DNA from 4 places in the Pseudomonas sp. F-14 TE3623 genome. Region 1 is predicted to be linked to each of the others. Evidence: predicted binding sites of a transcription regulator. Region 1 holds the regulator's gene; each other region holds the start of a gene.
The links. Region 1 encodes sigma-54, which starts transcription at its own class of promoters, with help from an activator protein. Its sites were predicted from a motif close to ANTGGCATNNANNTTGCTNT; they were not measured.

Region 1 (7,474 bases):
GCGTCGTGCTGATCGATCGCGCCAAAGTCATCGACAAAGACAACAACGTCACCCAAGGCGAGAAAATCGTCTACGACACAGTCAAAAAGCTTGCGAGTGCCGGTCGTGCCACGGGTAACAAGGTTACCGAGGAGCGTCCTCGCATCGACATGGTGATCCAGCCGAAGAAGAAAACCGACGAGCAAAAGGCCCAGTAATGGCAACTCTGAAAGCTCAGCATCTGGCCAAGAGCTACAAGAGCCGTCAGGTCGTGCGCGACGTCAGCCTGTCCATTGACAGCGGTCAGATCGTCGGCCTGCTTGGCCCTAACGGCGCCGGTAAAACCACCTGCTTCTACATGATTGTCGGCTTGGTACAGGCCGATCAGGGCCGTGTACTGATCGATGACCTGGACGTCAGCCACCAGCCGATGCACGGTCGTGCGAAGGCGGGTATCGGCTATCTTCCGCAAGAAGCGTCGATCTTCCGCAAACTGTCGGTGGCCGACAACATCATGGCCATCCTCGAGACTCGCAAGGAACTCGACAAGGCCGGTCGTCGCCAAGAGCTGGAAAGCCTGCTGCAGGAATTTCACATCCACCACATCCGCGACAACCTCGGCATGAGCCTGTCCGGTGGTGAACGCCGCCGCGTGGAAATCGCCCGGGCACTGGCCACCAATCCGAAATTCATCCTCCTAGACGAACCCTTCGCCGGTGTGGACCCGATTTCGGTGGGCGACATCAAGCAGATCATTCATCATCTCAAGGCCAAAGGCATTGGTGTGCTGATCACGGACCACAACGTCCGTGAAACCCTGGATATCTGCGAAACCGCCTACATCGTCAACGATGGTCAACTGATCGCTGAAGGTGACTCCGCCACCATCCTAGCCAATGAACTGGTCAAGGAAGTGTATCTGGGTCATGAGTTCCGCCTGTAAGCACTCAGGTGCCCGGGTCGCCGAGAGAGCGCTCACTTCAATAAAAAATCAATAACTTTTTATTGTTACAGCGCTCTAGGCAAACACTTCAGTTTCGGGCATATAATTTGCTTATGTTTGGCGCTTCGGCGCCCTGTAGTGGATGGCGCATGTGCGCCGGCGAATAAGGTGTTAAGCCCCTGCCATGAAACCATCGCTAGTCTTGAGAATGGGCCAGCAGCTGACGATGACACCGCAGCTGCAACAGGCCATCCGCCTGCTCCAATTGTCGACCCTGGACCTGCAACAGGAAATCCAGGAGGCCCTGGAGTCCAATCCGATGCTCGAACGCCAGGAAGAAGGCGACGACTTCGATAACGCAGACCCCTTGGCCGATAGCGCCGAACAGAAACCCAACGCCGACATTCAGGAACCCTCCTACCAGGAAACCGCCCCGACGGTGGATAACCTCGAGGAAGGCGACTGGAACGAACGAATTCCCAACGAGTTGCCCGTCGACACGGCCTGGGAGGACGTCTACCAGACCAGCGCCAGCAGCCTGCCGAGCAATGATGATGACGAGTGGGATTTCACCACCCGCACATCAGTCGGTGAAAGCCTGCAAAGCCATTTGCTCTGGCAGCTGAACCTGGCACCGATGTCCGACACCGATCGTCTGATCGCCGTAACCCTGATCGACTGCATCAACAATCAGGGCTACCTGGACGAAACCCTCGAGGAAATCCTCGAAGCGTTCGACCCGGAACTGGACATCGAACTGGACGAAATCGAAGCCGTCCTGCACCGCATTCAACAATTCGAACCCGCTGGCATCGGCGCCCGCAACCTCGGTGAATGCCTGCTGCTGCAACTGCGCCAGCTGTCCGCCAAGACCCCTTGGCTGGCCGAGGCCAAGCGTTTGGTCACCGATTACATCGACCTGCTCGGCAGCCGCGACTACAGCCAGCTGATGCGCCGCATGAAGCTCAAGGAAGATGAGCTGCGCCAGGTCATCGAATTGGTCCAGAGCCTCAACCCACGCCCGGGCTCACAGATCGAGTCCACTGAAGCCGAATACGTCGTTCCCGACGTGATTGTGCGCAAGGACAACGAGCGCTGGCTGGTGGAGCTGAATCAGGAATCTGTGCCACGCCTGCGGGTCAATGCCCAATACGCCGGCTTCGTGCGCCGCGCTGATACCAGCGCTGACAACACCTTCATGCGTAACCAGCTGCAGGAAGCTCGCTGGTTCATCAAGAGCCTGCAAAGCCGCAATGAAACCCTGATGAAAGTCGCCACCCAGATCGTCGAGCATCAGCGCGGCTTTCTTGAATACGGTGACGAAGCCATGAAGCCGTTGGTACTGCATGACATCGCCGAAGCGGTGGGTATGCATGAATCGACGATTTCACGGGTGACCACACAAAAATTCATGCATACCCCACGGGGCATCTATGAACTGAAATACTTTTTTTCCAGCCACGTCAGTACCTCCGAAGGCGGTGAATGCTCGTCCACAGCGATCCGCGCGATCATCAAAAAACTGGTTGCTGCGGAAAATCAGAAAAAGCCGTTGAGTGACAGCAAGATCGCTGGTTTACTGGAGGCACAAGGCATTCAGGTAGCCCGTCGCACCGTCGCCAAGTACCGCGAATCCCTGGGGATCGCGCCTTCCAGCGAACGGAAGCGGTTGATGTAGCCGCCGGGCTCGCCACAGCGTTCCAGTGGCAGGCATTTCTGCCTGCCGCTTTATGCACTGGCAACGAAGGAGAAGCTGTATGCAAGTCAACATCAGTGGACACCAACTGGAAGTGACCGAACCCCTGCGCACCTACATCGGCGAAAAACTCGACCGATTGGAGAGGCATTTCGACAAGATCACCAATGTGCAAGTCACGATGAACGTCGAAAAACTGCTGCAGAAGATCGAAGCCACGCTGCATATTCCCGGCGGAGAAGTGGTCGCCAATGCCGAGCATACGGACATGTATGCCGCCATCGACCTGCTGACCGACAAGCTGGATCGCCAACTCAAAAAGCATAAGGAAAAGACCCAGAGCCTCCTCCAGGGCGCGACCGGTCGTTAACACCCCCAATCCATGATCCGACTAGAAACCATCCTGACCCCCGGCCGTTCCCAAGTGAACGCGCCGGGTGGCAGTAAAAAGAAAGCCCTCGAGCAAATTGCCAACCTTATCCACCGCGAAGTACCGGATCTGGAAATGCAGGACGTCTTCGAGGCCCTGATTGCCCGTGAGAAACTCGGTTCTACCGGTTTCGGCAACGGCATCGCCATCCCCCATTGCCGGCTCAAAGGCTGCACCTCGCCAATCAGTGCGCTGCTGCACCTGGAAGCCCCTATCGATTTCGACGCCATCGACGGTGCCCCGGTTGACCTGCTGTTTGTGCTGCTGGTCCCGGAAGCTGCCACCGATGCACACCTGGAATTGCTCCGCCAGATCGCCAGCATGCTGGATCGCAAGGAAGTGCGTGAAAAACTGCGCAGCGCCCCGAGCAATGAAGCCTTGTATCAGGTTGTCCTGGACGAGCAGAACGGTCACTAATCATGCGCCTGATCATCGTCAGCGGCCGCTCCGGCTCAGGTAAAAGTACCGCCCTCGATGTGCTCGAGGACAACGGCTATTACTGCATCGACAACCTGCCTGCCGGCTTGCTGCCGGAGCTGGCCGAACGCGCGCTGATTCATACTGAACTGGCACAACCGCTGGTGGCCGTGTCTATCGATGCGCGTAACTTGCCGAGCCACCTGTCACGGTTTCCCGAATTGCTGGAAGAGGTCCGCAGCCGGCATATCCAGTGCGATGTGCTGTACCTGGACGCCGACGAAGAAACCTTGCTCAAACGCTTTTCGGAAACTCGCCGTCGTCACCCGCTGAGCAGCGCCAATCGCTCATTGGCGGAGGCGATTCAGGACGAGACCAATCTGCTGGGGCCTATCGCCGATCTGGCCGACCTCAAGGTCAACACCACCAATCTGAACCTGTATCAGCTACGCGATACCATCAAGCTGCGCCTGCTGAATCAGCCGGAGCCTGGTACTGCGTTCCTGGTGGAATCTTTCGGGTTCAAGCGTGGCATGCCGGTGGACGCCGATCTGGTGTTCGACGTGCGCTGCCTGCCCAACCCTTACTGGAAGCCGGAGCTACGGGCACAGTCCGGGCTCGATCAACCGGTGGCCGAGTACCTGGCGGCACAGCCTGACGTCGAAGAGATGTTCCAGGACATTTCCTCGTACCTGCTCAAGTGGCTGCCCCGCTTTGCCGCCAGCAACCGCGCCTATGTCACCATTGCCATTGGCTGCACTGGCGGGCATCACCGCTCTGTCTACCTGACCGAACGTCTGGGTCAGGTCCTGCAAAAAACCCTGAAGAACGTCCAGGTCCGCCACCGCGACCTCAGCTAAAGGATTCACATCGCGATGCCTGCTCTGGAAATCGAAATCATCAACAAGCTGGGCCTGCATGCCCGCGCGTCTGCAAAATTCGTTGGGGTCGCCGGTGAGTTCAAGGATTGCACGATCAGGGTAGGACGCACTCCGGAATCCACGGTCGATGGCAAAAGCATCATGGCAATGATGATGCTCGCTGCGGGCAAGGGCACCAAAATCCACCTGATCACCGAAGGCGAACAAGCGCAGGAAGCGCTGAATGCGCTAACAGACTTGATCAACCGTTACTTCGACGAAGGCGAATGAACATCAAAAGATCGCAGCCTTCGGCAGCTCCTACATGGGATTGCGGACATCTGTAGGAGCTGCCGAAGGCTGCGATCTTTTTTCTCAAGCCAACGCGGTATCCATCACCATCATCAGACAAAACCCGATCAGCAGCCCAAGGCTTGCCAGTTTGTCGTGACCATGGCGGCGCGATTCGGGAATGACTTCGTGAGTCACCACCAGCAACATCGCACCGGCCGCCAGTGCCAGCCCCAAAGGCAACAGCAGTTCGGCCAGGCTCACCAGCCAGGCGCACAACAATGCGAAGACCGGCTCGACCAACCCTGACGCAGCACCGATCAGGAACGCCTTCACCCGCGACATCCCTGCTCCGGCCAACACCAACGCAATCACCAGCCCTTCCGGCACATCCTGCAAAGCTATGCCCATGGCCAGGCTGTCGGCGTCAGGCATGCCACCGCCGGCCGAGACGCCGACCGCCATGCCTTCGGGGATGTTGTGGGCGATGATGGCAAACACAAACAACCAGATCCGCGGTGGAATCACCGATCGCTCCAGTGTCCCCACGAGCATTTCAGGCGTAGCGCCGGACACCTTGCGATCCACCAGAAACAATCCGAATGCACCCAGCATGATGCCGAAGCTGATCAGGCCGCTGGCCGCCCAAGGGGTCAGGCCGAGGTTTCCGGCCGCGGCAATGCCCGGCACGATCAGCGAAAACGCCGTCGCCGCGAGCATTACCCCGGCCCCGAAACCGAGCAATATGTCGCTGACTACCTGAGGCATCTGCCGAATCACCAGCACCGGCACCGCGCCCAAAGCGGTGCCCAAGGCGCAAATCGCCCCACCTTGCAGGGCGCGCTGCAGTTTCGGTTCGAGGTCCAGCCAGCTCAGCCCTTGAGCAGCCAATAACGTCATGCCCGCCAGCAGTAACAGCGATCCCAGTGCGTAACGAAACATTCGTCCACTTCCGACCGCCAGTGTTTCAGTACCCATAGTCAGCCCTGGATTGTTTTATAGAGACTTAGCGCAGCCTGATAACGCGCGGCGACTTCGGGCCAATTGATCACGTTGTAGAACGCATTGATGTATTCCGGACGGCGATTCTGATAGAGCAGGTAATAAGCATGTTCCCAGACGTCCAGGCCGAGAATCGGCGTATTGCCGTTCATCAATGGGCTGTCCTGGTTGCCGCTGCTTTCAACGATCAAGGTCTTTTGCGGCGTCACGCTCAACCAGGCCCAACCGCTGCCGAAACGGGTCAGCGCAGCTTTGGTGAAGGCCTCCTTGAAGTTGTCGAGACCACCCAGCTGCTCATCGATAGCCTTGGCCAGTGCACCTTCAGGCTGGCCACCGCCGTTGGGCGCCATGACTTCCCAGAACAACGAATGGTTGGCATGCCCACCGCCCTGATTGATCACCGCCGCACGAAGTTTTTCCGGCAATTGCTGGACAGCCGCCACCAGTTTTTCCACCGGCCATTCAGCAAACTCAGTGCCTTCGACTGCAGCGTTGAGGTTGTTGATGTAGGTCTGGTGGTGTTTGGTGTAGTGGATTTCCATGGTCTGCGCATCGATGTGCGGTTCCAGGGCGTCGTAGGCGTACGGCAAGGCAGGCAGGGTAAAAGCCATTTCAATGAACTCCATGTTGTAGGGGCGCAGGCTGATGCGAGGACGAAGCGGTGCCGGTGCGCAGCAAACGGTGGGTGCGTGGATACTCGCCGTGATCGCTGATGAAATTCAGCAGCTCGACATAGGTTTTGCTGCTCTGGCGCAGCGCAGCTTCGCGCAAGGCCGGCGCCAGTCGCGGGTCCTGCATGGTCTGCAACAGTCGTTGATGGATCGCGCACAAGTATTCGGCGCTCTCCTCCGGCTGGTTCAGACGCAAGTGCAGGTCCGCCAGGTTGTGGTGGGAAATCACGCAAGCCGCCACCGCTTCGTCGGCATCCGCCCAGCGCTCGAATAACACCAGGGCCAGGGCCAATGCCTGCAAATAAGCCTCGCGGGCATCGACCAGTTCGCCCAGCATGAAACAGCGATTTGCTCTTTCGATCGTGCGTTTCCAGTGCTCCATGGTGAGCCTCCAAAGCGGTAGCAGTGATTACACGCCGCCTGCGGTGAGCTTCTCTGGGTTGAGCAATGCTTCCAGTTGGCTGCGCGTCAGTTCGGTGTGTTCCAGGGCGACATCGATTACCGGCCGGCCCTGCTGATAAGCCTTCTTGGCAATTTCAGCGGCTTTTTGGTAACCAATGATCGGGTTGAGCGCGGTGACCAGAATCGGATTGCGCGACAGTGCTTCCTTGAGCCGGGCCTCGTTGACCTTGAAGCTGGCGATAGCCTTGTCGCCCAGCAGGCGGCTGACGTTGGCCAGCAACTCGATACTGCTCAGCAGGTTCTGGGCGATGATCGGCAACATGACGTTCAACTCGAAATTGCCCGACTGGCCGGCGACGGTGATCACCGTGTCGTTGCCGATCACTTGAGCGGCGACCATCGCGGTTGCTTCCGGGATCACCGGATTGACCTTGCCGGGCATGATCGACGAGCCGGGCTGCAAGGCTTCGAGTTCGATTTCACCGAGCCCGGCCAACGGGCCGGAATTCATCCAGCGCAGGTCATTGGCGATTTTCATCAAGGAAACCGCTGTGGCTTTGAGCTGCCCTGAAACGCTGACCGCCGTGTCCTGCGAGCCGATTAGCGCAAACAGGTCCTTGCCCGGGGTGAACTGCACCTCAGTCAGTTGGCTCAGTTGCTGGCTGAACCGCGCCGCAAACTCCGGATGGGCATTGATTCCGGTGCCCACCGCCGTGCCGCCCTGGGCCAGGGATTGCAGGCTTGGCAGCAGATCCTGCAAATGACCGATGTTGGCCTTGAGCT
Region 2 (7,474 bases), 2.8 Mb from region 1:
CGCCGCTTCTTTGATTGCTATCTGAAGGGTATCGACAATGGGTGGAGCGCCACGCCTCGTGTGCGTCTTACAGTCCTGAACCCCGGTGGCATGGATACCGTCGGACGGGCGGAACTTGATTTTCCGTTGAAGCGAGAGGTCCTGACCCCCTTCTTCCTCCACATCGCTTCGGATGGAAACGTACTTTCCAAAGAGCCACAAGCAAGCAAGAGGGAAATTTCATACGACGGTCATTCCAAAGCTGGCGCAAGGTTCCAGATCCGCTTCGATCAAGATACTGAAGTGACGGGTTACATGAAACTCAAGCTTTGGGTGGAAACCCGTGAGCATGATGATATGGACGTGTTCGCTTTTATCAGGAAGCTGGATGTCAACGGCCAGGAACAACAGACCGAAGTTGTAACAGGCCGTCCGTTTCTCGGTCCGAACGGGCGTCTGCGCGCCTCATTGCGGGCTATTGATGAGACCAGGTCCACGGCGTCGGAACCCTACTTGAATTACGACAAATCAGAAAAACTCAAATCAGGCGAAGTGCTGCCCCTTGAAATCGGTTTCTGGCCATACTCCATGCGTTGGAAGCAAGGGGAAACGCTCGAGTTGATTATTTGCGGGGTTAATCTGTTGGTCCGTCCCGAGTTTCCGCAGGTTCCACCCGAAGACACCCTCAACAAGGGTGCGCACATCATCCACACCGGTGCAGAGTACGATTCCCATCTCTTGATTCCTATTATTCCTAATGCTTGACGCTCGATAATATGGCGCCCGGGCAAGTGAGCAATTGCTTGTACGGGTGTCATTCAGCTAATGCGTCATACGCTTGGGGCGTTTCTAGGCCGAGTTCTCTGCCTGACTTTTAATCGACTCTTTCTTAAGTCGGTGCTCCAATTGCCGTCTTGTCAGACCAAGAAGGCGAGCCGCCTGAGCGATGTTTCCTTCTGCTCGTGACAGGGCTCTTTCAACCGCGGTGTCAATAATGGACTCTAAAGGCCTTTCATCCAGCCAATGCTCCAGCACCTCTTGCTTCGGCCGTATGGCCTGAGCATCGCGAGGCGGGGATAAAAATAGCTGGCTCAAGCCAATCGGCTCATTATCATCAGCCAGGACAACACCTCGCTCGATGAGATTTTCAAGTTCTCGGATATTTCCCGGATAGTCGTACTCCAATAGGGCCCGGACCGCGGCTTGAGTGAGCCCTTTGATCTGCCTGCGATGTTGAGTTGAAAAGCGCTTGATGAAGTGCCGGATCAGAAGAGGGATGTCATTGCGTCGTTCACGCAATGCGGGGATGTGCACAGGTACTACGTTGATCCGGTAATAAAGATCCTCGCGAAAGCGTCCCTCCCGGACATCTGCTTCCAAATCCGCATTAGTCGCGGCGACCAGCCGGAAATCCACTTTCCGCGTCGCATCATCCCCCAATCGCTGAACTTCGCGTTCCTGTAACACACGTAACAGCTTCTCCTGGGCAACCGGAGCAAGCGTGCCTATTTCGTCCAAAAAAAGCGTGCCTCCTTCTGCCTGCTCGAAACGACCGGGGCGGCTGCGCAGCGCTCCAGTGAACGCACCCTTCTCGACGCCGAAGAGTTCAGACTCGATTAGCGTTTCAGGCAGCGCCGCGCAATTGACCGCGATGAACGGAGCCGCCGAGCGATGGCTGAGGCGATGCAGGAGACGGGCAAAACGCTCTTTGCCTACGCCTGTTTCGCCGCGAAACAAAATAGTCACGTCGCGCTCGGCGACCTTCTCTATTTGCCGGCAGGTGGCCAGGAAAGAAGGGTCGGCTCCAATCAGGTCGGCCAGCGCCAAGGCATCGTCCATATGAGCGTCATGCAGCGATGCGTTCACATAGTCAGAGGTATCGAACACGTTAAGCTGATCCGCATCGGCCCCCCACTCTTCAATAGGCTTACCGATAATCCTGCAATGCGGATGACCCATTGCTCGACATTCGACCTCTCGAAATAACACGGCCCTGCCGAAGAAAGCGCTATTGAATCCAGAAGCGTGACCTACCTGCATCCAGCAAACAGGCTCCATTGCATGAGGGGAGTGCGCCAGAAATGCGCTCGCTTCCATCGAGTCGTGCCAGAGCTGCTCGACGTAATGATGACCCGACTCGACATTCACCTCCATGCGTATGGTTTCTACCCGAGTGATTCCTTCCATTGCGTGTAATAAAGGCCCTGCCATAAAAGCCTCATCGCTCTCATCCCCTCGAAGGTTTCTTGCTAAACCGGCATCACTGGAGCCGGCTGCATAACCCAGTCTGGCCAGCAATCTTCGTGCTTGGCTTATGCCTATCTCAGCAATCAACTCATGACGGAACGCCGCAAAGGCGGGGAGCTGCATCAGGAATGCGCGTTGCTGGCCAATCCAGATATGGCCGCGTTCCGGGTCCATTCGAAGCTGACGAATTAGAGTGGCGGGGAGCGTTTCAGTGCGCATTCAGAGGTTCCACATTTTTGTTATTAAACAAGATCTATCTAACAAATACGTTTAACACTGGCAATGAAATATAACGACGCCCAGAGATTTTCTTACTAATCATTTGATAGGTAAGGACTTATTTGGTTAGGCATGGTGTTTGCTTTTGGCTAAGGGCTGCAGCACGAATGTCTTTACGGATTTCAGAAAAAGGGACAGGACCCTGCAAACACCCAAATTTTTGCCAGCAGCGCTGCTGATGGTTGGAGATCAATAATAATGACAATCGAGATCTATGCCGCGACGCCAAATTCAATGACCGTTGCTCCCCTTCGCTACGATTGCGATGTGGCGATTGTCGGCGCCGGCCCGGTGGGCTCGCTTCTCGCCATTCTCCTCGCTCGACAGGGTCATCGGGTGCATCTCGTCGAGCGATGGCCTCAGCCTTATGACCGGCCACGCGCAGTAACCTTTGATCATGAGATCGCGCGAATCCTTGCCATTCTGGGAATTGACTCAGACAACGATCCAGCGATCGAATATCACGACGACCTGTATTACTGGCGAAACGCTGCTGGCGAAGACTTGCAGCTGGTGGATTGGAAAAGTACGTCCGCCTCTGGCTGGCGAGTCCGTTATTGGTTCCACCAGCCGGCTCTGGAAAGGCGACTTCTCGACATCGTTCACGCGATGCCGCAGATTCATTTGCTGCGAGGTTGGGAAGCGAACGAACTGACTCAGGACGACGCGGGCATCTGGTTGAGCGGTAAAACAAATGATGAGGTCGCGCCCACACATCTGCGAGCTCGCTACGTTGTTGGCGCCGATGGAGCTAACAGCTTTGTGCGCGACAAGCTCGGTCTTAGCAGCACGGACCGTGGCTTTTTCTATGACTGGCTAATTCTCGACATGATTCCGAAGACACCGCGTATTCATGATCCGGTGCATTGGCAGTTGTGCGATCCACAGCGACCTACGACGATCGTGCCCGGCGGTCCTGGTCGGTTGCGTTGGGAGTTCATGGCCCTGCCAGGTGAAATAAGCACCGAATTGGCGGATCCGGTAAACGCTTGGCGCTTATTGGAACCTTGGGATGTAACGCCTGAAAACGCCACGCTCGAAAGAAGCGCTGTTTATCGGTTCCAGGCACGGCTGGCGAATAATTGGCGTAATGGACGTGGCGTAATTGCGGGGGATGCGGCTCATTTGATGCCTCCCTTTGCCGGCGAGGGTATGTGTGCCGGCTTAAGAGATGCTGTGGCGCTTAGTTGGAGGCTGGATGCAATTTTGCGCGGCATCATGCAAGACACTGTCCTGGATTCCTATACCTGCGAACGCAGGGAACACGCCAAGCATTACCTCGAGTTTTCGATGGCGCTGGGCCGAATCATCTGCATTACCGACGACCAGCAAGCGGCCATCCGAGATGAGCGGATGAAGCTCGAGCTTGAAGCCAGTGGCCGTACTCCTCTTATAACCGACAAGGTTGCACTTGGCCCTGGGGCATGGTGTGCGCACGCTCCGCACTGCGGAGAGCTGTCGGTACAAGGCATCGTACTGAGCAATGGTCGAAAGGGCCGTTTTGACGAGATCGTGGGGCGCGGTTGGCTTCTGCTCTGTTGGGGCATGAATCCGGTGGATGCGCTCAATCTAGTTCACTTCCCAGTGCTTGAGGCGCTCCAAGCGCGACAGGTGCACATCGGGGCGCCGGGTAGCAATAGTGAGGTCGTGGACGTTGACGGGACCTATGCAGCCTGGTTCGAGTCATTGGGTGCGTGCTACCTGCTGATCCGCCCGGACTTTTATGTCGCTGGCTGTGCTGCCTCGCCAAAAGCACTTCAAGAACAACTGGAACTTCTAGCTCAACGTTTAGGCCTCCATCAGTCGCCCAAGGGTGCGGTGTTGGACCTGTTGCGGCCAACTTCTGAACCGAGGACCGTTTAATGTACGACTTTACCTACCACTCTAATTCTGCCCGCGTGATATTCGGGATCGACAAGTCTCATCTTCTGGCAGAAGAGATTCAGGCTTTAGGCTGTAGTCGCGCACTGCTGCTTTCAACTCCAGAGCAGCGAGCGGACGTTGAACGCCTGGAAACAGTGCTCGGCCCTCTGTGCGTAGGTATTTTTGCCAACGCTACCATGCATACACCAGTCGAGGTGACCGAGCAGGCGCTGGACTATTACCAGCGTGTTGGCGCTGATTGCGTAGTGGCCTTGGGTGGAGGGTCGACGATCGGCCTCGGCAAGGCTATCGCCTACCGCAATGATGCGCCGCAGCTGGTCATTCCGACCACCTATGCGGGGTCGGAGGTCACCCCGATTTTGGGGCAAACCGCTGAAGGGATCAAAACGACTCTTTCATCCAATAAAATCCTTCCGGAAGTGGTGATTTATGACGCTCAGCTTACCCTGGGTTTGCCGGTAGCGATGAGCGTTACCAGCGCGCTGAACGCGATGGCGCATGCCGTCGAAGGCTTGTACGCAAAGAACCGTAACCCGATCACATCGCTGATGGCGATAGACGGTATCCGAGCCCTTCATCGTGCTTTGCCACAGATCATTCTCCAGCCAGACAACCTTGAAGCGAGGCGCGAGGCGCAATACGGGGCTTGGTTGTGCGGGACGGTATTGGGCAGCGTAGGCATGGCGCTGCACCATAAGCTATGCCATACCCTCGGTGGCAGTTTCGGTCTGCCACACGCCCAGACGCATGCCGTGATGTTGCCTCACACCGCTGCTTATAACCAAGACGCTGCCGCAGAATGGCTGCGACCTCTCGGCGATGTGTTTGGAAGCGATCTGGGCGCAGGATTGTACGACTTCGCCAAGGATCTAAATGCTCCAATGGCTCTTCGAGACCTCGGTTTATCAGAGTCCGATCTGGATTGTGCTATGGAACTGGCGCTTCGCAATCCCTACTGGAATCCAAGGCCGTTGGAGTCAGCGGCTATTCGTGATTTATTACAGCGCGCCTGGTCCGGTGATCGCCCTGTCAGCGGGGGGCTTTGATCGTGGAGTATTTTAGCGAAGAGGCCTCGGCCCAAGTGGTAAATGCCCATATAGGCGATGGTGCCGATGTGCGTTTGCGCACAATTATGACCTCGCTGGTTGAGCATCTGCACGCGTTCATCAAAGAGGTCGAAATAACCGATGCAGAGTGGGGGGAGGCTATCGACTTCCTGACTCGCACCGGTCAGATGTGCTCTGAACATCGGCAAGAATTTATTCTGCTGAGCGATACCCTTGGAGTGTCAATGTTGGTGGATGCGATCAATCATCGACGCCCCTCTGGAGCGACTGAGAATACGGTGCTTGGGCCGTTTCACGTTGCCAATGCGCCCATACGCAGGATGGGCGAGACTATAACCCTGGATGGAAAAGGGGAGAGCTGCTTGTTCCAGGGACGAGTCGTGGACCTTCATGGCAATCCAATTGCTCAGGCGACAATTGACGTCTGGTCGGACAATCCAGAGGGTTTCTATGACGTGCAACAGCCGGATCTGCAGCCTCGATGGAACAATCGGGGGCGTTTCATCACGGGTGATGATGGACGCTACTGCTTCATCGGTATCAAGCCAGTCTCATACCCCATTCCCGATGATGGGCCGGTGGGGCAAATGCTCGCGAGGCTGGGAAGGCATCCTTGGCGGCCAGCGCATATGCACTTTCTTGTGACTGCCCCAGGTTTGCGGCGTATCGTCACCCATACTTTCGTTGCTAATGATCCCTATCTGGAGTCCGACACTGTCTTCGGCGTGAAAAATACGTTGGTACAGCACTTCAGGCGCTGCGCTGAAGCTAATACCGAATGGCAGGCAGAGTTCGATTTCGTCATGGTCCCCGAAGAAATCCTGTCTTAGTCAGGGTGGATATAATGGTGTCCACTTAGGTGGACACCATAGCCTCAAGCGACAGTGTCAGGAAGGTGTGTAGCCCGGGCGGTTACCTTTAAAGCGCTTTGGACAAAGACGTTCATTGGTGCTTAGCAACTCGTCCTAAGCTTTGGGCTCAGGAAGGCGTGTGATAGATCGATGTATTTCACAAGATTCAAGAAGTCTTCTTCAGAATTCCCCCATAGGAAGTCTTTCGAAAGAAGGGAGAAGTGCCGCTACCGGCCGCCATCAGGGCTGTAGCCTCCAGCAGCTTGTCTCCAAGAGCATGCATACGCTCCTCAGTGAAGCGCACTGTTGGGCCGGCGATGCTGATAACACCAATCGGCCCTCGACCGACGGGCTGAACGACCGCCCCCATGGCGCTCAGGCCCGGAGTATAGGTATCAATCGCGATGCTATAGCCTCGTTCACGCGAAGAGTGTACCAGTGCCATTATCTCCTTGAAGGTGCGTGGAGCGTTCGGGCCATAGTCCTCGAGTCGACCTAACCCCTGGCGTGAGACTAGCGCGATTGCCTCGTCATCGGTGAGTGCAGCTAACCAAGCCAACCCCGAGGCAGAGCAAGACAAGCGCGCATCGCTGCCCATGTCAGGGTCATAGCGCAAACCCTGGCGTGCGCCTTGAGCGCGTGCAACCCAGGTGAGTCGATCTCCATCGATTACTGCAAGACGTGTCAACTCACCCGATACGTTTGCTAGTTCATCCAAAAGCGGCTGGGAGATATCGACGATGCCGCTTTGGCTAAGAAAAGACAGGCCTAGCGCCGTTAATTTGGTAGTGAGCATGTAATCGCCCAACTCTCTCGGCTGACGCACGTAGCCATTACGGATTAGTTCTGCCAATAGGCGGTGTGCAGCGCTGCGAGGCATATTGAGCGTGTCAGCAATGGCGGCCAGTTCCAGCCCTTCACCATGCTGGGCGAGCAGTTCGAGAATGCCCAGCGTTCGATTGAGTACACCACTCATTGAGAAGTCCTTAAGGTTTTACATAACGCGTTAGCCTACAACATTAGATGCGTTGCGTGGCCAGTGTACCGCGGATCCTCCCGCGGAATTTGGCATGATTTCCAGGGTTCACATTCCCCCCGTAGACACCTCGATAGGAGGTCCGGTGCCGGTCACGGTACCTGGATGCTTAATCGTTCATATCCAATTCG
Region 3 (7,474 bases), 770 kb from region 1:
GTCGATCAGTGGCAGCAAATCGCGACTGCGCACCACGTCCAGCACCCGACGCCAATCGTCATGGGACAGGTCGAAACCGGTCGGGTTGTGGCAGCAGGCATGCAGCAGCACCACATCGCCCTTGGGGGCTTCATTGAGCACCGCCAGCATCGCTTCCACATCGAGACGATTGTCGCTGCCCACGTATGGGTAATGACTGACCCTGACCCCGGCCGCCGCGAAAATGGTTTCGTGGATCGGCCAGGTCGGGTTACTCAACCACACGCCACGGCCCGGCAGGCATTGGGCGATGAAGTCAGCGCTCAAGCGCAATGCACCAGTGCCGCCCGGCGTTTGAGTGGCGCCGGCCCGTTGTTCGGTGATCAGCGCCGAATCAGCGCCAAGCACCAACTCATTGATGACCTTGCCGAACGCTACATTGCCGTGACCGCCGATGTAGGTCTTGGTGGATTGACGCTCCACCAGGTGCTGCTCGGCGAGCTTCACCGCTTCGAGGATTGGCGTCAGGCCCTGGGCGTCTTTATAGACACCCACGCCGAGGTCGAATTTGCGCGGGTTAGGGTCCAGCGCATAGGCCTCCATCAGGCCGAGAATCGGGTCGCCAGGTACTCGACCGATGGCGTCGAAATGCATTATTTGCGGCCCTCGGCGTTCTTGGCCACTTCGTCAGTGCGCGCGGCCATGATGAAGTCGTTGCGGTGCAGGCCTTTGATGGAGTGGCTCCACCAGGTGACGGTGACTTTGCCCCACTCGGTCAGCAGGCCCGGGTGGTGACCTTCGGCCTCGGAGATTTCACCGACGGCGTTAGTGAACGCCAGCGCGTGTTTGAAGTTCTTGAACAGGAAAACTTTTTCCAGCTGCATCACACTGTCGCGGACTTCGATGTTCCAGTCAGGGATTTGCTTGATCAGGATCGGCAATTCTTCGTCGCTGACTTGAGGGGCGTCGGCGCGGCAGGCTTCGCAATGGGCTTGGTTTAATGTGGACATGATGTGTTCCTGAAATCGAGTGTTTTGAAAAACGGTCGTCAGTGGGACCACGCTAAAGCAAAGCGGCGATCCGTAACAGACTCACTTGATGCCAAAAGGCGCGGGTCACGCAGCTTTTGGCGGAAATTTCGGCGTGTGCAACCCCAACTGCATACCTTGCTTGACCATGCCCATGATGTCTTCGTGAGCCAGATCGAACAGGCGCTTGAGGTTGGGCAGGACAAAGTACAGCGGTTGCAGAATGTCGATGCGGTACGGCGTGCGCATACATTCCAGCGGGTCGAACGCCTGATGCTCAGGCTCGTTTGACAGGCAATAAACGGTTTCTTTCGGCGAGGACAAAATACCGCCACCGTAGATGCGCAGGCCTTGTGGGGTGTCGACCAGACCGAACTCGATAGTCATCCAGTACAGGCGCGCCAGATACACGCGTTCTTCCTTGGAAGCCTGTAGGCCAAGTTTGCCGTAGGTGTGGGTGAATTCGGCGAACCAGGGGTTGGTCAGCAGCGGACAGTGGCCAAAGATCTCGTGGAAAATGTCCGGCTCTTGCAGGTAATCCAGCTCTTCGCGGGTACGAATAAAGGTCGCCACCGGGAACTGCTTGTTTGCCAGCAATTCGAAAAAGGTCTGAAAGGGAATCAGCGCGGGGACTCGGGCAACCTGCCAACCGGTGGTTTCACCGAGGACCTTGTTGATTTCACCGAGTTGCGGAATGCGGTCGTGGGGCAGACCGAGTTTTTCGATACCGTCCAGGTATTCCTGGCACGCACGGCCCTCGACCACTTTCAATTGGCGAGTGATCAGCGTGTTCCACACCGCGTGTTCTTCGGCGGGGTAGTCGATAAAACCTTGCGCATCGGGCTCGCGAGCCACGTATTGCGTCTGCTTCATGCTGCTCTCCTGCTAGGGGATTCGTTCTTGTTGTGTGTACAGCTATAGACCTAGAAATACCCCAAGGGGTGCGGTGTTGCAGCAGGTGATCCGCGGTGAGAGTAGGAAAAATCTCGGCTTTTCGTAAAGTATTCGTTACGGATTGATCGCTAAGGCGCAAGTATTGATATTTGCGGGTTTGAAATGGCTCACAGGTGTCACATAATCTTGACGACTAACTTGGTGCCCACGCAGAAAATTTCTTGCGCCGGGCCTCGATCACCGCTGTTACGGGCCTTTATATGCGTATCAAAGTCCACTGCCAGAACCGCATCGGTATCCTGCGCGATATTCTCAACCTGCTGGTCGAGTACGGGATCAACGTTGCTCGCGGCGAAGTGGGTGGTGAGCACGGCAATGCGATCTATCTGCACTGCCCGAACCTGATCAACATTCAGTTCCAGGCGTTGCGTCCGAAGTTTGAGGCGATTGGCGGGGTATTCGGCGTCAAGCGCGTAGGGCTGATGCCCAGCGAGCGTCGGCACATGGAGCTCAATGCCTTGCTCGGGGCCCTGGAGTTTCCGGTGCTGTCGATCGACATGGGCGGCTCCATCGTCGCGGCCAACCGTGCAGCAGCGCAGTTGCTCGGGGTGCGGGTGGACGAGGTGCCGGGGATACCACTGTCGCGGTACGCCGAAGATTTCGATTTGCCGGAGCTGGTGCGCGCCAACAAGTCACGGATCAACGGCTTGCGGGTGAAGGTCAAGGGTGACGTGTTTCTCGCCGACATCGCGCCGCTGCAATCGGAGCATGACGAAAGCGAGGCCATGGCCGGTGCGGTGTTGACGTTGCACCGGGCGGATCGGGTGGGCGAGCGCATCTATAACGTGCGCAAGCAGGAATTGCGCGGCTTCGACAGCATTTTCCAGAGTTCGAAAGTGATGGCGGCGGTGGTGCGCGAAGCGCGGCGCATGGCACCGCTGGATGCGCCGCTATTGATAGAAGGCGAAACCGGCACCGGCAAAGAGTTGTTGGCGCGGGCCTGTCACCTGGCGAGCCCGCGTGGGCAATCACCGCTGATGGCGCTCAACTGCGCCGGTCTGCCGGAGTCCATGGCCGAGACCGAACTGTTCGGCTACGGCCCCGGTGCCTTCGAAGGGGCGCGGGCCGAAGGCAAGCTCGGGCTGTTGGAGCTGACAGCGGGCGGCACGTTGTTCCTCGACGGCGTCGGCGAAATGAGCCCGCGCTTACAGGTGAAATTGCTGCGCTTTCTGCAGGACGGTTGCTTCCGTCGTGTCGGCAGTGATGAAGAGGTCTATCTGGATGTGCGGGTGATCTGCGCAACGCAAGTGGACTTGTCCGAGCTGTGTGCTCGCGGTGAATTTCGCCAGGATTTGTACCACCGCTTGAACGTGCTCTCGCTACACATCCCGCCGCTGCGAGAATGCCTCGACGGCTTGGCGCCGCTGGTGGAGCACTTCCTCGATCAGGCCAGTCGGCAGATCGGTTGTCCGTTGCCGAAACTGGCGCCGGCGGCGATGGAACGGCTCAGCCATTATCATTGGCCGGGCAACGTGCGGCAATTGGAAAACGTACTGTTCCAGGCGGTTTCCCTGTGCGACGGCGGGACAGTCAAAGCCGAGCACATTCGTCTGCCTGACTACGGCGTGCGTCAGCCGCTTGGCGATTTTTCCCTTGAGGGCGGCTTGGACGAGATTGTCGGGCGCTTTGAAAAGGCGGTGCTGGAACGTTTGTATTCCGAGCATCCGAGCAGTCGGCAACTGGGCAAGCGGTTGGGGGTTTCGCATACGACCATTGCCAATAAGTTGCGTGAGTATGAGGTCGGTAAAGAGCCGGGCTAGACAGCTTTTGTGGCGAGGGGGCCGTGTTGGCTGCCAAGGTCGACGCTTGCCGCAAGCGGCATAACACCGCCGGTTTTTCGTCTTCGACACATTCCCCCAATCCCCTCTGAATCCCTCAAGTCCTTTGTTTGCCGGGCCCGGCGCCGCCAGAAAAAAGTTGGTCTGCAAATTGCTTATGGCTCAGCAGTACAGCGGTGGGCGGCAAACGTCCGGCATGCAGAGGAAAGAGTGTGGACAAGTACCTTTATGTGGCAATGACCGGCGCCAGCCAGAATGCACTGGCGCAGAAGGCTCATGCGAACAACCTGGCGAACATCTCTACTAACGGTTTTCAGAAGGACCTGGAACAGGCCCGTTCGATGCCGGTGTTTGGTGACAGCTTTCCGGCGCGTGCGTTTGCCATGAGCGAGCGTCCGGCCACCGACTTCTCCCCGGGTGCGCTGGTGCAAACCGGTCGCGACCTCGATGTCGCGGTGCAAGGCAACGGTTGGATCGCCGTGCAGAACCCCGATGGCGGTGAAAGCTACGTGCGCACCGGCAGCTTGAACGTGGACGCGCTGGGCGTGCTGCGTGCCGGCAACGGTATGCCGGTGGTAGGCAATGGCGGGCCGATTGCCGTGCCGCCCGAGCAGCAAATCGAAGTCGGCGAAGACGGCACCATCAGCATCCGTGCGATGGGTGAAGGCCCACGGGTGATGGCCGAAGTCGACCGCATCAAACTGGTCAACCCAGACTTCAAGAACATGACCAAAGGCCTGGACGGTTCGATCCACACCAAGGACGGCAAGCCGGCGCAAGCCGATGCCAACGTCAAGCTGGTGTCCGGGTTCCTTGAGTCGAGCAACGTCAATGCCGTGGAAGAAATGACCTCGGTGCTGGCGCTGGCCAAGCAGTTCGAACTGCACATCAAGATGATGAACACCGCCAAAGACGATGACCAGGCCATGGCTCGGGTCTTGCAGATCAGCTAATTATCAGAACGTCGCGCCGTAAAACAGGCGCACGAGGAGAATCGAATGCTTCCGGCTCTATGGGTTGCCAAAACAGGTCTGTCCGCCCAGGACACCAACCTCACCACCATTTCCAACAACCTGGCGAACGTATCGACCACGGGTTTCAAACGTGACCGCGCCGAGTTCCAGGACTTGCTGTATCAGATCAAACGCCAGCCAGGCGCCCAGTCGACCCAGGACAGCGAATTGCCGTCGGGTCTGCAGGTGGGTACTGGTGTGCGCATCGTCGGCACCCAGAAAAACTTCACCGCCGGTAGCTTGCAAACCACCGAGCAGCCGTTGGACATGGCCATCGACGGTCGCGGCTTCTTCCAGATTCTGCAGCCGGACGGCACCACGTCCTACACCCGTGACGGTACCTTCCACCTGGATTCCAACGGCCAGATCGTCAACGCCAGCGGCTTCGCCCTGGAACCGGCGATTGTCATTCCGAACGACGCCCAGACCTTCACCGTCGGCCGTGACGGCACTGTGTCCATCACCGTTGCCGGCAACCCGGCCTCCCAGGTGATCGGCAACCTGCAAACCGCCGACTTCATCAACCCGGCCGGTCTGCAAGCGGTGGGTAACAACCTGTTCCTGGAAACCGCTGCCAGTGGCGCACCGCAAGTCGGCACCCCGGGCCTCGCCGGTTTCGGCACCACGCTGCAGAACACCCTGGAAACGTCCAACGTCAGCACCGTTGAAGAGATGGTCAACATGATCACCACTCAGCGCGCCTACGAGATGAACTCCAAAGTGATCTCCACCGCCGACCAGATGCTCTCGTTCGTAACGCAGAATCTGTAATCAAGTCTATGAGGCGGCCATGAGGTCGCCTGCAATACCGTGAGGTAGGGTCATGAATCGCTTTGTATCTGTTCTGGCACTGAGTGGGGTCGTCGTGCTCACGGGCTGCGTTGCCCCGCCGCCCAAGCCCAATGACCCTTACTACGCCCCGGTGTTGCCGCGCACGCCGCTGCCGGCTGCCGCCAATAATGGCTCGATCTACCAGGCCGGTTTCGAACAGAACCTGTACAGCGACCGCAAGGCGTTCCGGGTCGGTGACATCATCACCATCACCCTGAACGAGCGCACCCAGGCGAGCAAGAACGCCAACTCGCAGATCGACAAGAACAGCGACACCAGTGTCGGCCTGACCTCGTTGTTCGGCTCCAGCCTGACCACCAATAACCCGATCGGTAGCAATGACCTGAGTCTGAACGCCGGCTATAGCGCCGACCGCGCCACCAAGGGCGACAGCAAGTCCGGCCAGAGCAACAGCCTGACCGGTTCGATTACCGTGACCGTTGCTGACGTGTTGCCCAATGGCATCATCGCTGTACGCGGCGAGAAGTGGCTGACCCTCAACACCGGTGATGAGCTGGTGCGGATTGCCGGCCTCGTTCGCGCCGATGACATCGCCACCGACAACACCGTGTCGTCGACCCGCGTCGCCGATGCACGCATCACCTATTCGGGCACCGGTGCGTTTGCCGATGCGAGTCAGCCAGGCTGGTTCGACCGTTTCTTCCTCAGCCCGCTGTTCCCTTTCTAGGTGGCTTCTCTGGTGAGCATGTTGAACTTCAAGCACCTGATGGTGGGCGCCCTGTTGCTGTCCGCAGCCTTTGATGCTCAAGCCGAGCGGCTGAAGGATATCGCCAGTATTTCCGGCGTGCGTTCCAACCAATTGATCGGCTACGGCCTGGTGGTCGGGCTTAACGGCACCGGTGACCAGACGACCCAGACCCCGTTCACCCTGCAGACGTTCAACAACATGCTTTCGCAGTTCGGCATCAAGGTGCCGGCAGGTTCGGGCAACGTGCAGTTGAAGAACGTCGCGGCGGTGTCGATCAGTGCCGACTTGCCAGCGTTCGCCAAGCCGGGTCAACAGGTGGATATCACCGTCGCGTCCATCGGTAACTCCAAGAGCCTGCGCGGCGGTACGTTGTTGCTGACGCCGCTCAAAGGTATCGACGGCAACGTCTACGCTATCGCTCAGGGCAACCTGGTGGTTGGTGGTTTCGATGCCGAGGGTCGTGACGGTTCGAAGATTACTGTCAACGTTCCGTCGGCTGGTCGCATCCCGGGTGGTGCATCGGTCGAGCGTGCAGTGCCAAGCGGTTTCAATCAAGGCAACAGCCTGACCCTGAACCTCAACCGTTCAGATTTCACCACTGCCAAGCGCATCGTCGACAAGATCAACAACATGCTTGGCCCTGGCGTCGCTCAGGCCATCGACGGTGGTTCGATTCGCGTGACTGCGCCACTCGATCCGAGCCAGCGGGTCGACTATTTGTCGATCATCGAAAACCTCGAAGTCGACCCGGGCCAGGCGGTGGCGAAAGTCATCATCAACTCGCGCACTGGCACCATCGTGATCGGTCAGAACGTCAAGGTTTCCCCGGCCGCCGTGACCCACGGCAGCCTGACCGTAACCATTACCGAAGACCCGATCGTCAGCCAGCCCGGCCCGCTGTCCAACGGGCAGACAGCGGTCGTGCCGCGCTCGCGGGTCAACGCTCAGCAAGAAGCCAAGCCGATGTTCAAGTTCGGCCCGGGCACCACCCTCGACGAAATCGTCCGAGCGGTGAACCAGGTCGGCGCGGCACCGGGTGACTTGATGGCGATCCTCGAAGCGCTGAAGCAGGCCGGCGCGTTGCAAGCCGACCTGATCGTGATCTGAGGACGGCGGCCATGGATATGCGTAAAAGCGGTCTGGTCAGCAGCAGCGACTCGGGTTCCTACTCGGACCTGAACC
Region 4 (7,474 bases), 4.8 Mb from region 1:
CAGAAATTCGTTCAGGGACATATCAGATCGCTGAGCCAAGTTGGAAGATGGGCAGGTACATCGCAACCACCAGGCCGCCGACGATAACCCCCAGCACCACCATGATGAAAGGCTCCATCAGACTGGTCAGGTTGTCGACCATGTTATCCACTTCGTCCTCATAGAAACTCGCGACTTTGTCGAGCATGTCGTCCAGTGCGCCGGACTCTTCGCCGATGGCCGTCATCTGGATTGCCATGTTCGGAAAGATACCGGAGGTGCGCATGGCAAAATTCAGCTGCATGCCTGTGGAAACATCCTGCTTGATGCGTAACACCGCTCGCTTGAACACGATGTTGCCGGTCGCGCCTGCCACTGAATCCAGGGCTTCGACCAGTGGCACCCCGGCGGCAAATGTCGTCGACAAGGTGCGGGCGTAACGGGCCACGGCGGACTTGTACATGAGCGCGCCAACCAACGGCAGTTTCAGCAGCCAGGTGTCCATCCGGTCCCGAAAGCCCGGGGACTTTTTAAAGGCATGGCGGACGCCGAAGACCACCGCGCCCAGCATGCCGAGCACCATCCACCACCAGGCCTGCAGGAACTCCGACAAGCCGATGACCATCACGGTGAACCCTGGCAGCTCGGCGCCAAACCCCGAGAACACCGACTCGAACTGCGGCACAACCTTGACCAGCAGAATACCGGTCACAATGATCGCGACGAACACCACCGCCAGCGGGTAGGTCATGGCTTTCTTGATTTTGGCCTTGAGGCTTTCGCTCTTTTCCTTGTAGGTCGCCACCCGTTCCAGCAGGGTATCCAGAGCCCCGGCCTGTTCGCCGGCATCCACCAGGTTGCAGTACAGCTCATCGAAGTACTGGGGTTTTTTGCGCAGGGCTGCGGCGAAGCTGTTACCAGCCGCGACTTCCTGTTTCACCTCGTCCACCAGCTTGCGCATGTTCGGGTTATCGAAGCCTTCGCCGATAATGTCGAACGATTGCAGCAGCGGTACGCCGGCTTTCATCATGGTCGCCATCTGCCGGGTAAACAGGGCAATGTCCAGGGCCTTGATGCGTTTGCCGGCACTGAAAATGGACGCGGTTTTTTTCCGCACCTTGCCCGGGTTGATCCCTTGCTTGCGTAACTGGGCCTTGATCAGCGCGGGATTCTGACCGGTCAATTCACCGGTCATTTTGGTGCCTTTTTTGTCTGTGCCTTCCCAGGCATATACGCTGATTTTCGCTGCTTTGACCGCCATGTTCAGTCCTTGGTGACCCGATTGATTTCTTCAAGGCTGGTGATGCCTTGCATGGCCTTGAGCAGGCCCGAAGTACGCAGGTCGTTGAAGCCGTCCTTACGCATCTGGATGTCGATTTCCAGTGAATTGCCTTCGGCCATGATCAGCCGTTGCAGGTCTGGGGTGTTCTTTACCACTTCATAAATCCCTACTCGCCCTTTGTAACCGCTGTTGCACTGATCGCAACCGACCGGTTCATAGATCGTGAACGAGCCAATGCGTTCCTCGGGAAAGCCTTCCTTGAGCAAAGCCTCGCGGGGAATCTCGATCGGCTTTTTGCAATGGCTGCACAGTTTACGCGCCAGGCGCTGGGCGATTATCAGGCTGACCGAGGTCGCGATGTTGAACCCCTGAATCCCCATGTTGTGCAAGCGGGTCAGGGTTTGCGCGGCGCTGTTGGTGTGCAGTGTGGAAAGCACCATGTGCCCGGTCTGGGCGGCCTTGATGGCGATTTCGGCGGTTTCGAGGTCGCGGATTTCACCGACCATGATCACGTCCGGGTCCTGACGCAGAAACGAGCGCAGCGCCTGGGCGAAATCCATTCCCTGCCTGGGATTGACGTTGACCTGGTTGATGCCTTCCATGTTGATTTCTACCGGGTCTTCGGCGGTGGAAATATTGATGTCGACGGTGTTGAGGATGTTCAGGCCGGTATAGAGCGACACGGTCTTGCCCGAGCCGGTGGGGCCGGTCACCAGGATCATTCCCTGTGGCTGCTTGAGAGCGGCCATGTACAGGTCTTTCTGGTCGGGTTCGTAGCCGAGGGCATCGATGCCCATTTGGGCACTGGATGGGTCGAGGATCCGGATCACCACTTTCTCGCCCCACAGGGTTGGCAGCGTGTTGACCCGGAAGTCGATGGACTTGCTTTTGGACAGGCGCATTTTGATTCGCCCGTCCTGGGGTTTGCGCCGCTCGGAGATGTCGAGACTGGCCATGACCTTCAGCCGCGAAGCAATGCGGTTGGCCAGTTGTGTCGGTGGCCTGGCGACCTCCCGCAGCATGCCGTCGGTGCGCATCCGCACGCGGTAGATTTTTTCATAGGGTTCGAAATGCAGGTCGGAAGAGCCGCTCTTGATCGCGTCGAGCAACATCTTGTGGACGAAGCGCACCACCGGCGCGTCATCGGCATCCTGGCCTACGATAGAGTCCTGTTTCTGCTCGTCGACCGACTCGATATCCAGCCCATCGAGATCGACGTCGGCCATGTCTTCCAGGCCGGTGGAGTGGTTGTCGAAGAATTTTTCGATGGCGTCGCTGAGCTTGTCTTCCTCCACCAGAATGGCTTCAGTACTCAGCCCGGTGCTGAACTGGATGTCGTTGATGGCTTGATGATTGGTCGGGTCGGAAATCCCCACGAACAGCTTGTTGCCGCGCCGCCAGAGGGGCAGGGCGTGGTGCTGACGGATCAGCTTCTCACTGACCAGCCCTCGGGGTTGGGTGTCCTTGTCCAGGCAGTTGAGGTCCAGCAGGGCCATGCCGAAATGCTCCGAGGCCACCTCGGCGACCTGCCAGCTTTTCAGCAGTTTGTTTTGCACCAGATAGCTGACCAGCGAGATTCGATTGCGTTGGGCTTGTTGATACGCCTGTTGCGCACTTTGATCAGTGATCAGCTCGGCCAGCACCAATTGCTTGGCCAGACCGCTAAGGGCAATGTCATTCATTGGGATACCGGACGCAGACAGTTAATGACTTATAGCCTAGTCAAGCAGTGGAACCAAACCAGCCGGGGTGAGGTGACAAAAAGTGTCAGATAATGCGAATCCTTGGAGTAGGAAAGGTCTTTGCCTCGATCTCGCGCCTAGCAGGCAGGGGCGCGCGTGGCTTGGCATGACCTGTGCTGTGCCTTGTTCAGATCATGAGATTTCGACTCATGCATGGAGCCTGTCTATGAAAAATCAAAAAGGTTTTACCCTGATCGAGCTGCTGATCGTGGTGGCGATCATCGGGATTCTGGCGACGTTTGCGTTGCCGCAGTATTCGAAGTACCAGGCGCGGGCGAAAGTAACCGCTGCTCTTGCAGAAATCTCGGCACTGAAGGTGCCTTTCGAAGACATCATCAACCAAGGCACTAACCCTACCCTCGATCTGATCGGCGGTAAGCTGACCACAGGTAATTGCACGATTTCAGCAACGGGTACCGCCGCTGACGGTGCAGGTACTATTGGCTGCATCATTCTTAATGCCCCAGGGCCGGTGCTTAGCAAAACCATCACGCTTACGCGCACGCTCGCTGGCGGCTGGACTTGCGCCACGACGGTTGAACAGGAATATGCGCCCAAAGGCTGCACTGGCGCTGCCGCTGCTGGCGCCTGATCCATAGTCATCCTGCCAATGCCCCGCGTTTCACGACGCGGGGCAGTTTTTTACTCGTCATTTGTGGGTCGATTCAATAATCAAGAAAATCCCCGACAATTCATGGCCTTAGGCCTGCGCTAAAACCCGCATGTTGCATGTAGATAATTTCGCAGTCATGCAATTTACATGATTTCGAAAATTGCCGTTGTTTTTAACTAATTGATTTATAAGCATTTATTTTTTATCGGGCAGTTGGCACAACGTTCGCACTATCTCCTGTAACCCTGCTGACAAGACACGCAGCAGACTTTCCAGAAATACAGGAGTTACTCGTATGAAGAAGTTCGCTATCGCTGCCGCTACTGCTACCGCGCTGACCCTGACCATGGCCAACGCTGCATTTGCACAGACCACCCAAGCGACTCAGGCACCTATGATGCTGGCCGCCGGTGAAGTTACTGAAGCGAAAGAGGATGTTTCCGATACCTGGATCACAACCAAAGTCAAAGCAGACTTGGTCACCGAAAAAGGCATCCCAGGCACCGACATTAAAGTCGAAACCAACAAAGGCGTTGTTTCCCTGTCTTCCATGACTGTTCTGACAGACGCTCAGAAAACAACCGCCGTGGCTATCGCCAAGAAAATCAAAGGCGTCAAAGATGTGTCCGCTGACGGCCTGAAATCCGAGTAAGGCAAGGCTTCTCGCCTGGACCGGGAGAAGGTGCGGTAGACGGGCCGAGTCATACGTCTGCCGCGACTTGAGAGTTCATGCGAAGGCCACAAGGACGTGGCCATTACAGGCCCCGGCATTCGTGTCGGGGCCTGTTCTATTGCGGGCTACGCAAAAACAACTGTGGGAGCGGGCTTGCTCGCGAATGCGGTGTATCAGTCAACATTGATGCCGACTGACACACCGCATTCGCGAGCAAGCCCGCTCCCACATTGACTGGCACCCACATTGGTTTGTGGTGGATTTAATTGCCGCGCTTGCTGGTGATTCGAACCAACCGGTTGCCTTCAAAGCGCAGGTACTGGTACATCCCGCTGTTGGGCCCGTAGGTCCATTCCTCGACCTGAAACTCTTCCCGCCGATTGGCGCTGCGCTTGTAGCCCAACACGTCGCGGGCAATGGGCTCTCCGCATTTTTGCAGCACTTCGCCGGACCTGTCCCCGACGCTGATCAATTGACTGCCGCATCGCAAGGTATCGGCCGCCGCAGCCTGACCGACAGCCAACCCCAGGGCCAGGCTCAGAAGCCAGCGAGCGCCCATCACTCGGCATCCAGATGCATGGGGGTGATAACGCGGCCATCGCTTTCTGCCTCACCGAGGCTGGCGTCGATGAAGTACACGCGGTCATCGGCCAACTGACCCTTGTCCACCAGATAATCCTTGATGCTGCTGGCCCGTTCTTGCCCCAGTTGACGCAACAGCACCTCGCTGGAACTCCAGAACGCGATCACGCCTTCACGCATTTTTTTGCTGCGTTCTTCCTTGCCCAGATCCTTCCATTCGGCGGGCGGCTGAGTCTTGAGGCGTGTTCGGTAGATCCCTTCAAGCAGCGGGCCTTTCTCGTTGTCCGGCACTTTCAGCAACGACGCCTGAGCCGGCACTTTGTCACCGCGGCGCTGGAGCATTTTGTAGTAGTTGTACTGGTATTCCCGTTCCAGACGTTGCTCGGCAATCAGCGGGCCATCGCTGGTCTTGGCGGCGGTTCCTTCGATTTCCAGGCGCAGGGCCGGACGTTCCTTGAGCGCCTGGGACAATTTGACCAGCGCTGTTTCAGCGTCTTTGCTCAGGTCGCTTGAACCCGGTGCAAATGCCACGGTGCCCAAGTCTTCCGAACCACCGCCGCTCACCAGCCCGCCAATCATTTTGAATGGCGCTGCGGCTGCTTTCACGATCAGGTTGCGCAGGGTCTGCCAGATAATAGGCATGACACTGAACTGTGGGTTGTTCAGGTCGCCGCTTACCGGCAGTTCGATGGAAATCTTGCCGTCGACATCCTTGAGCAAGGCAATTGCCAGTTTCAGCGGCAGGCTCACCGCGTCCGGGCTGTCGACCTTTTCACCCAGTTGCAACTGCTCGACCACCACTTTGTTTTCGGCCAGGAGCTGGCCGTTGGTGATCTTGTAATGCAGGTCGAGATTGAGCCGGCCCTTGCGGATACGGTAACCGGCGAACTTGCCGGAGTAGGGCGTCAAGGTCGTCAATTCCACCCGTTTGAAACTGGTGGCGATGTCCAGGCTGGCCATCGGGTCGAACGGGTTGACCGAACCCTTGATGGTCACCGGTGCATAGCGGTCGACCTTGCCTTTGACGTCGACACTGGCCGGTTTTGCCTGGCGGCTGTCGATGGTGCCGATCTTCCCGTTGAGCTGTTGAACAGCTGTGGCGAAGTTCGGGGTCAGGCTGAAGTCGGCGAAGTTTGCCGAACCGTCATTGATGGCAATGCCGCCAATGTGGATGCCCAGCGGTTTTTCTTTTCCGGCTGCCGGTTTGGCCGCGGTGGCTGTGGTGCCGGAATCGGCCGGTTGCGGGATCAGCAGGTCATCGATGTTGGTGGTGCGGTCATCGTTGATCATGAAGCGCGCATAAGGCTGGAACAGGTTGACCTTGTCGATCGACAGGCTGTCGCCATGTTGATAATTCACACCTTCGAGCACCAACTGTTGCCACTTGAGGAAGTCGCGGGTTTTCAGGGTGTCGAGGGTGTGCAGTTGATCGACCTGGGCGCGGCCGGTGACGTTGAACGCCAGCGGCTCAGTGCTTTTCAGGTCGACGGCCAGATCACTGCCAAGCATGCCGCTGCGCAGCTCGAGACGAATGAACGGGTTGATGTAGGACTGGGCGACGCGCAGGTCGATGTCCTTGGTCTGCACGTTCAGTTTGGCGCTGATCGGAGCCAGATTGACCACGCCATCCGCGGTGATCTTGCCTTGCTTGCCCACACCGGTGTCGAGCTTGAGGTTGAAAGGTGAGCCATTGAGGCTGTCGAAATTTTGCAGGTCCAGGTTCAGTGGGCCAAGCTCCAGCGCCACCTCCGGTTGTGCCTTGCGGTCGGCCAGGTGCACCTGATAATCACGCAGCTGCACGTCTTTGAGCAGCACCTGCCAAGGCTTGTTCGGCGCAGGCTTTGGCGAATCGGCAGCCGCTGGTGCGCTGATTGGCTCGGCATTGGCTTTGGCGGCCGCCTTGGACGGCTGATTGGCGAACAGTTTTTGCCAATCGAGTTGCCCATCGGCCTCAAGGGCGGCCCAGGTTTCCAGTTTCTGACTGCGAATTTTGCCGACCACTACTTGCTGTTTGGCCAGGTCTACGGTGGTTTCACTGATGTCCAGCCGCTCGAGCTTCGCCAGCGGTCGACCGTCCGGAGTCTTGATAGCGAAAGGCGCGACGCTGACGGCAACGTTGCTCAGCAGCAGTTCGGTTTCCTTGGCCAGGTTGAGTTTGTAGTCGGTGCTGAGGCTGACGACGCCGTCTTCGAGCGCGAGTGGCACAGCATCGCGCACATAGGGCCAAAAGGATTTCATCTTGCCATCGGTGATTTTCAGCTTACCTTCGGAGGCGATCGGGATCAGGCTGAAGTTACCGGTCCAGTCGATCTGTCCACCTGCCGGGCCGACGGCCACCAACGTCATGTCGGCGCTGTCTTCGGGCAGGGTGCTGAGGTTTTTCAGTTCGAAATCGAGTTTGTCGTAGAGAAATTCGATGGGTTCGCTGGGCCGTGCATCCTCGAAATGGACGGAGCCGCTGGCCAGTTTGATCCGCTCCACGCGCAGCGGGAATGGTTTGGCGTCCGGATCGGCCGGAGTCGGCTCGCTGGCGGGGATTTTGAACAGGCCGAGCAGGTTGAGTTTGCCGTCCTTGCCGAAAAGGATTTCGGTCTTGGGTTTGT

Region 2: a site for sigma-54 is predicted at 2,654-2,673, ahead of AB7M29_RS20755 (sigma 54-interacting transcriptional regulator). Genes of this name have one in related genera too.
Region 3: a site for sigma-54 is predicted at 3,878-3,897, ahead of AB7M29_RS11295 (flagellar basal body rod protein FlgF). Genes of this name have one in related genera too.
Region 4: a site for sigma-54 is predicted at 3,104-3,123, ahead of AB7M29_RS30125 (pilin). Genes of this name have one in related genera too.

What each region holds. Positions count from the first base shown of each region.
Region 1 covers NZ_JBRJHM010000001.1:1,711,632-1,719,105, reverse strand. Annotated here, with positions in the region: gene lptA (lipopolysaccharide transport periplasmic protein LptA) at 1-197, shown strand, start outside; gene lptB (LPS export ABC transporter ATP-binding protein) at 197-922, shown strand; gene AB7M29_RS07650 (RNA polymerase factor sigma-54) at 1,107-2,600, shown strand; gene hpf (ribosome hibernation-promoting factor, HPF/YfiA family) at 2,680-2,988, shown strand; gene ptsN (PTS IIA-like nitrogen regulatory protein PtsN) at 3,001-3,465, shown strand; gene rapZ (RNase adapter RapZ) at 3,468-4,325, shown strand; gene AB7M29_RS07630 (HPr family phosphocarrier protein) at 4,341-4,616, shown strand; gene AB7M29_RS07625 (ZIP family metal transporter) at 4,701-5,594, opposite strand; gene AB7M29_RS07620 (superoxide dismutase) at 5,597-6,229, opposite strand; gene AB7M29_RS07615 (hypothetical protein) at 6,231-6,671, opposite strand; gene AB7M29_RS07610 (class II fumarate hydratase) at 6,699-7,474, opposite strand, start outside.
Region 2 covers NZ_JBRJHM010000001.1:4,488,082-4,495,555, reverse strand. Annotated here, with positions in the region: gene AB7M29_RS20760 (CocE/NonD family hydrolase) at 1-744, shown strand, start outside; gene AB7M29_RS20755 (sigma 54-interacting transcriptional regulator) at 829-2,445, opposite strand; gene mhpA (bifunctional 3-(3-hydroxy-phenyl)propionate/3-hydroxycinnamic acid hydroxylase MhpA) at 2,704-4,368, shown strand; gene AB7M29_RS20745 (maleylacetate reductase) at 4,368-5,435, shown strand; gene AB7M29_RS20740 (dioxygenase family protein) at 5,438-6,286, shown strand; gene AB7M29_RS20735 (IclR family transcriptional regulator) at 6,474-7,283, opposite strand.
Region 3 covers NZ_JBRJHM010000001.1:2,481,557-2,489,030, forward strand. Annotated here, with positions in the region: gene AB7M29_RS11275 (amino acid aminotransferase) at 1-633, opposite strand, end outside; gene AB7M29_RS11280 (4a-hydroxytetrahydrobiopterin dehydratase) at 633-989, opposite strand; gene phhA (phenylalanine 4-monooxygenase) at 1,095-1,880, opposite strand; gene AB7M29_RS11290 (sigma-54-dependent transcriptional regulator) at 2,162-3,721, shown strand; gene AB7M29_RS11295 (flagellar basal body rod protein FlgF) at 3,952-4,692, shown strand; gene flgG (flagellar basal-body rod protein FlgG) at 4,738-5,523, shown strand; gene flgH (flagellar basal body L-ring protein FlgH) at 5,576-6,271, shown strand; gene AB7M29_RS11310 (flagellar basal body P-ring protein FlgI) at 6,290-7,399, shown strand; gene flgJ (flagellar assembly peptidoglycan hydrolase FlgJ) at 7,411-7,474, shown strand, end outside.
Region 4 covers NZ_JBRJHM010000001.1:6,518,142-6,525,615, reverse strand. Annotated here, with positions in the region: gene AB7M29_RS30140 (prepilin peptidase) at 1-21, opposite strand, end outside; gene AB7M29_RS30135 (type II secretion system F family protein) at 23-1,240, opposite strand; gene pilB (type IV-A pilus assembly ATPase PilB) at 1,243-2,943, opposite strand; gene AB7M29_RS30125 (pilin) at 3,170-3,595, shown strand; gene AB7M29_RS30120 (BON domain-containing protein) at 3,912-4,268, shown strand; gene AB7M29_RS30115 (DUF2845 domain-containing protein) at 4,552-4,848, opposite strand; gene AB7M29_RS30110 (DUF748 domain-containing protein) at 4,848-7,474, opposite strand, start outside.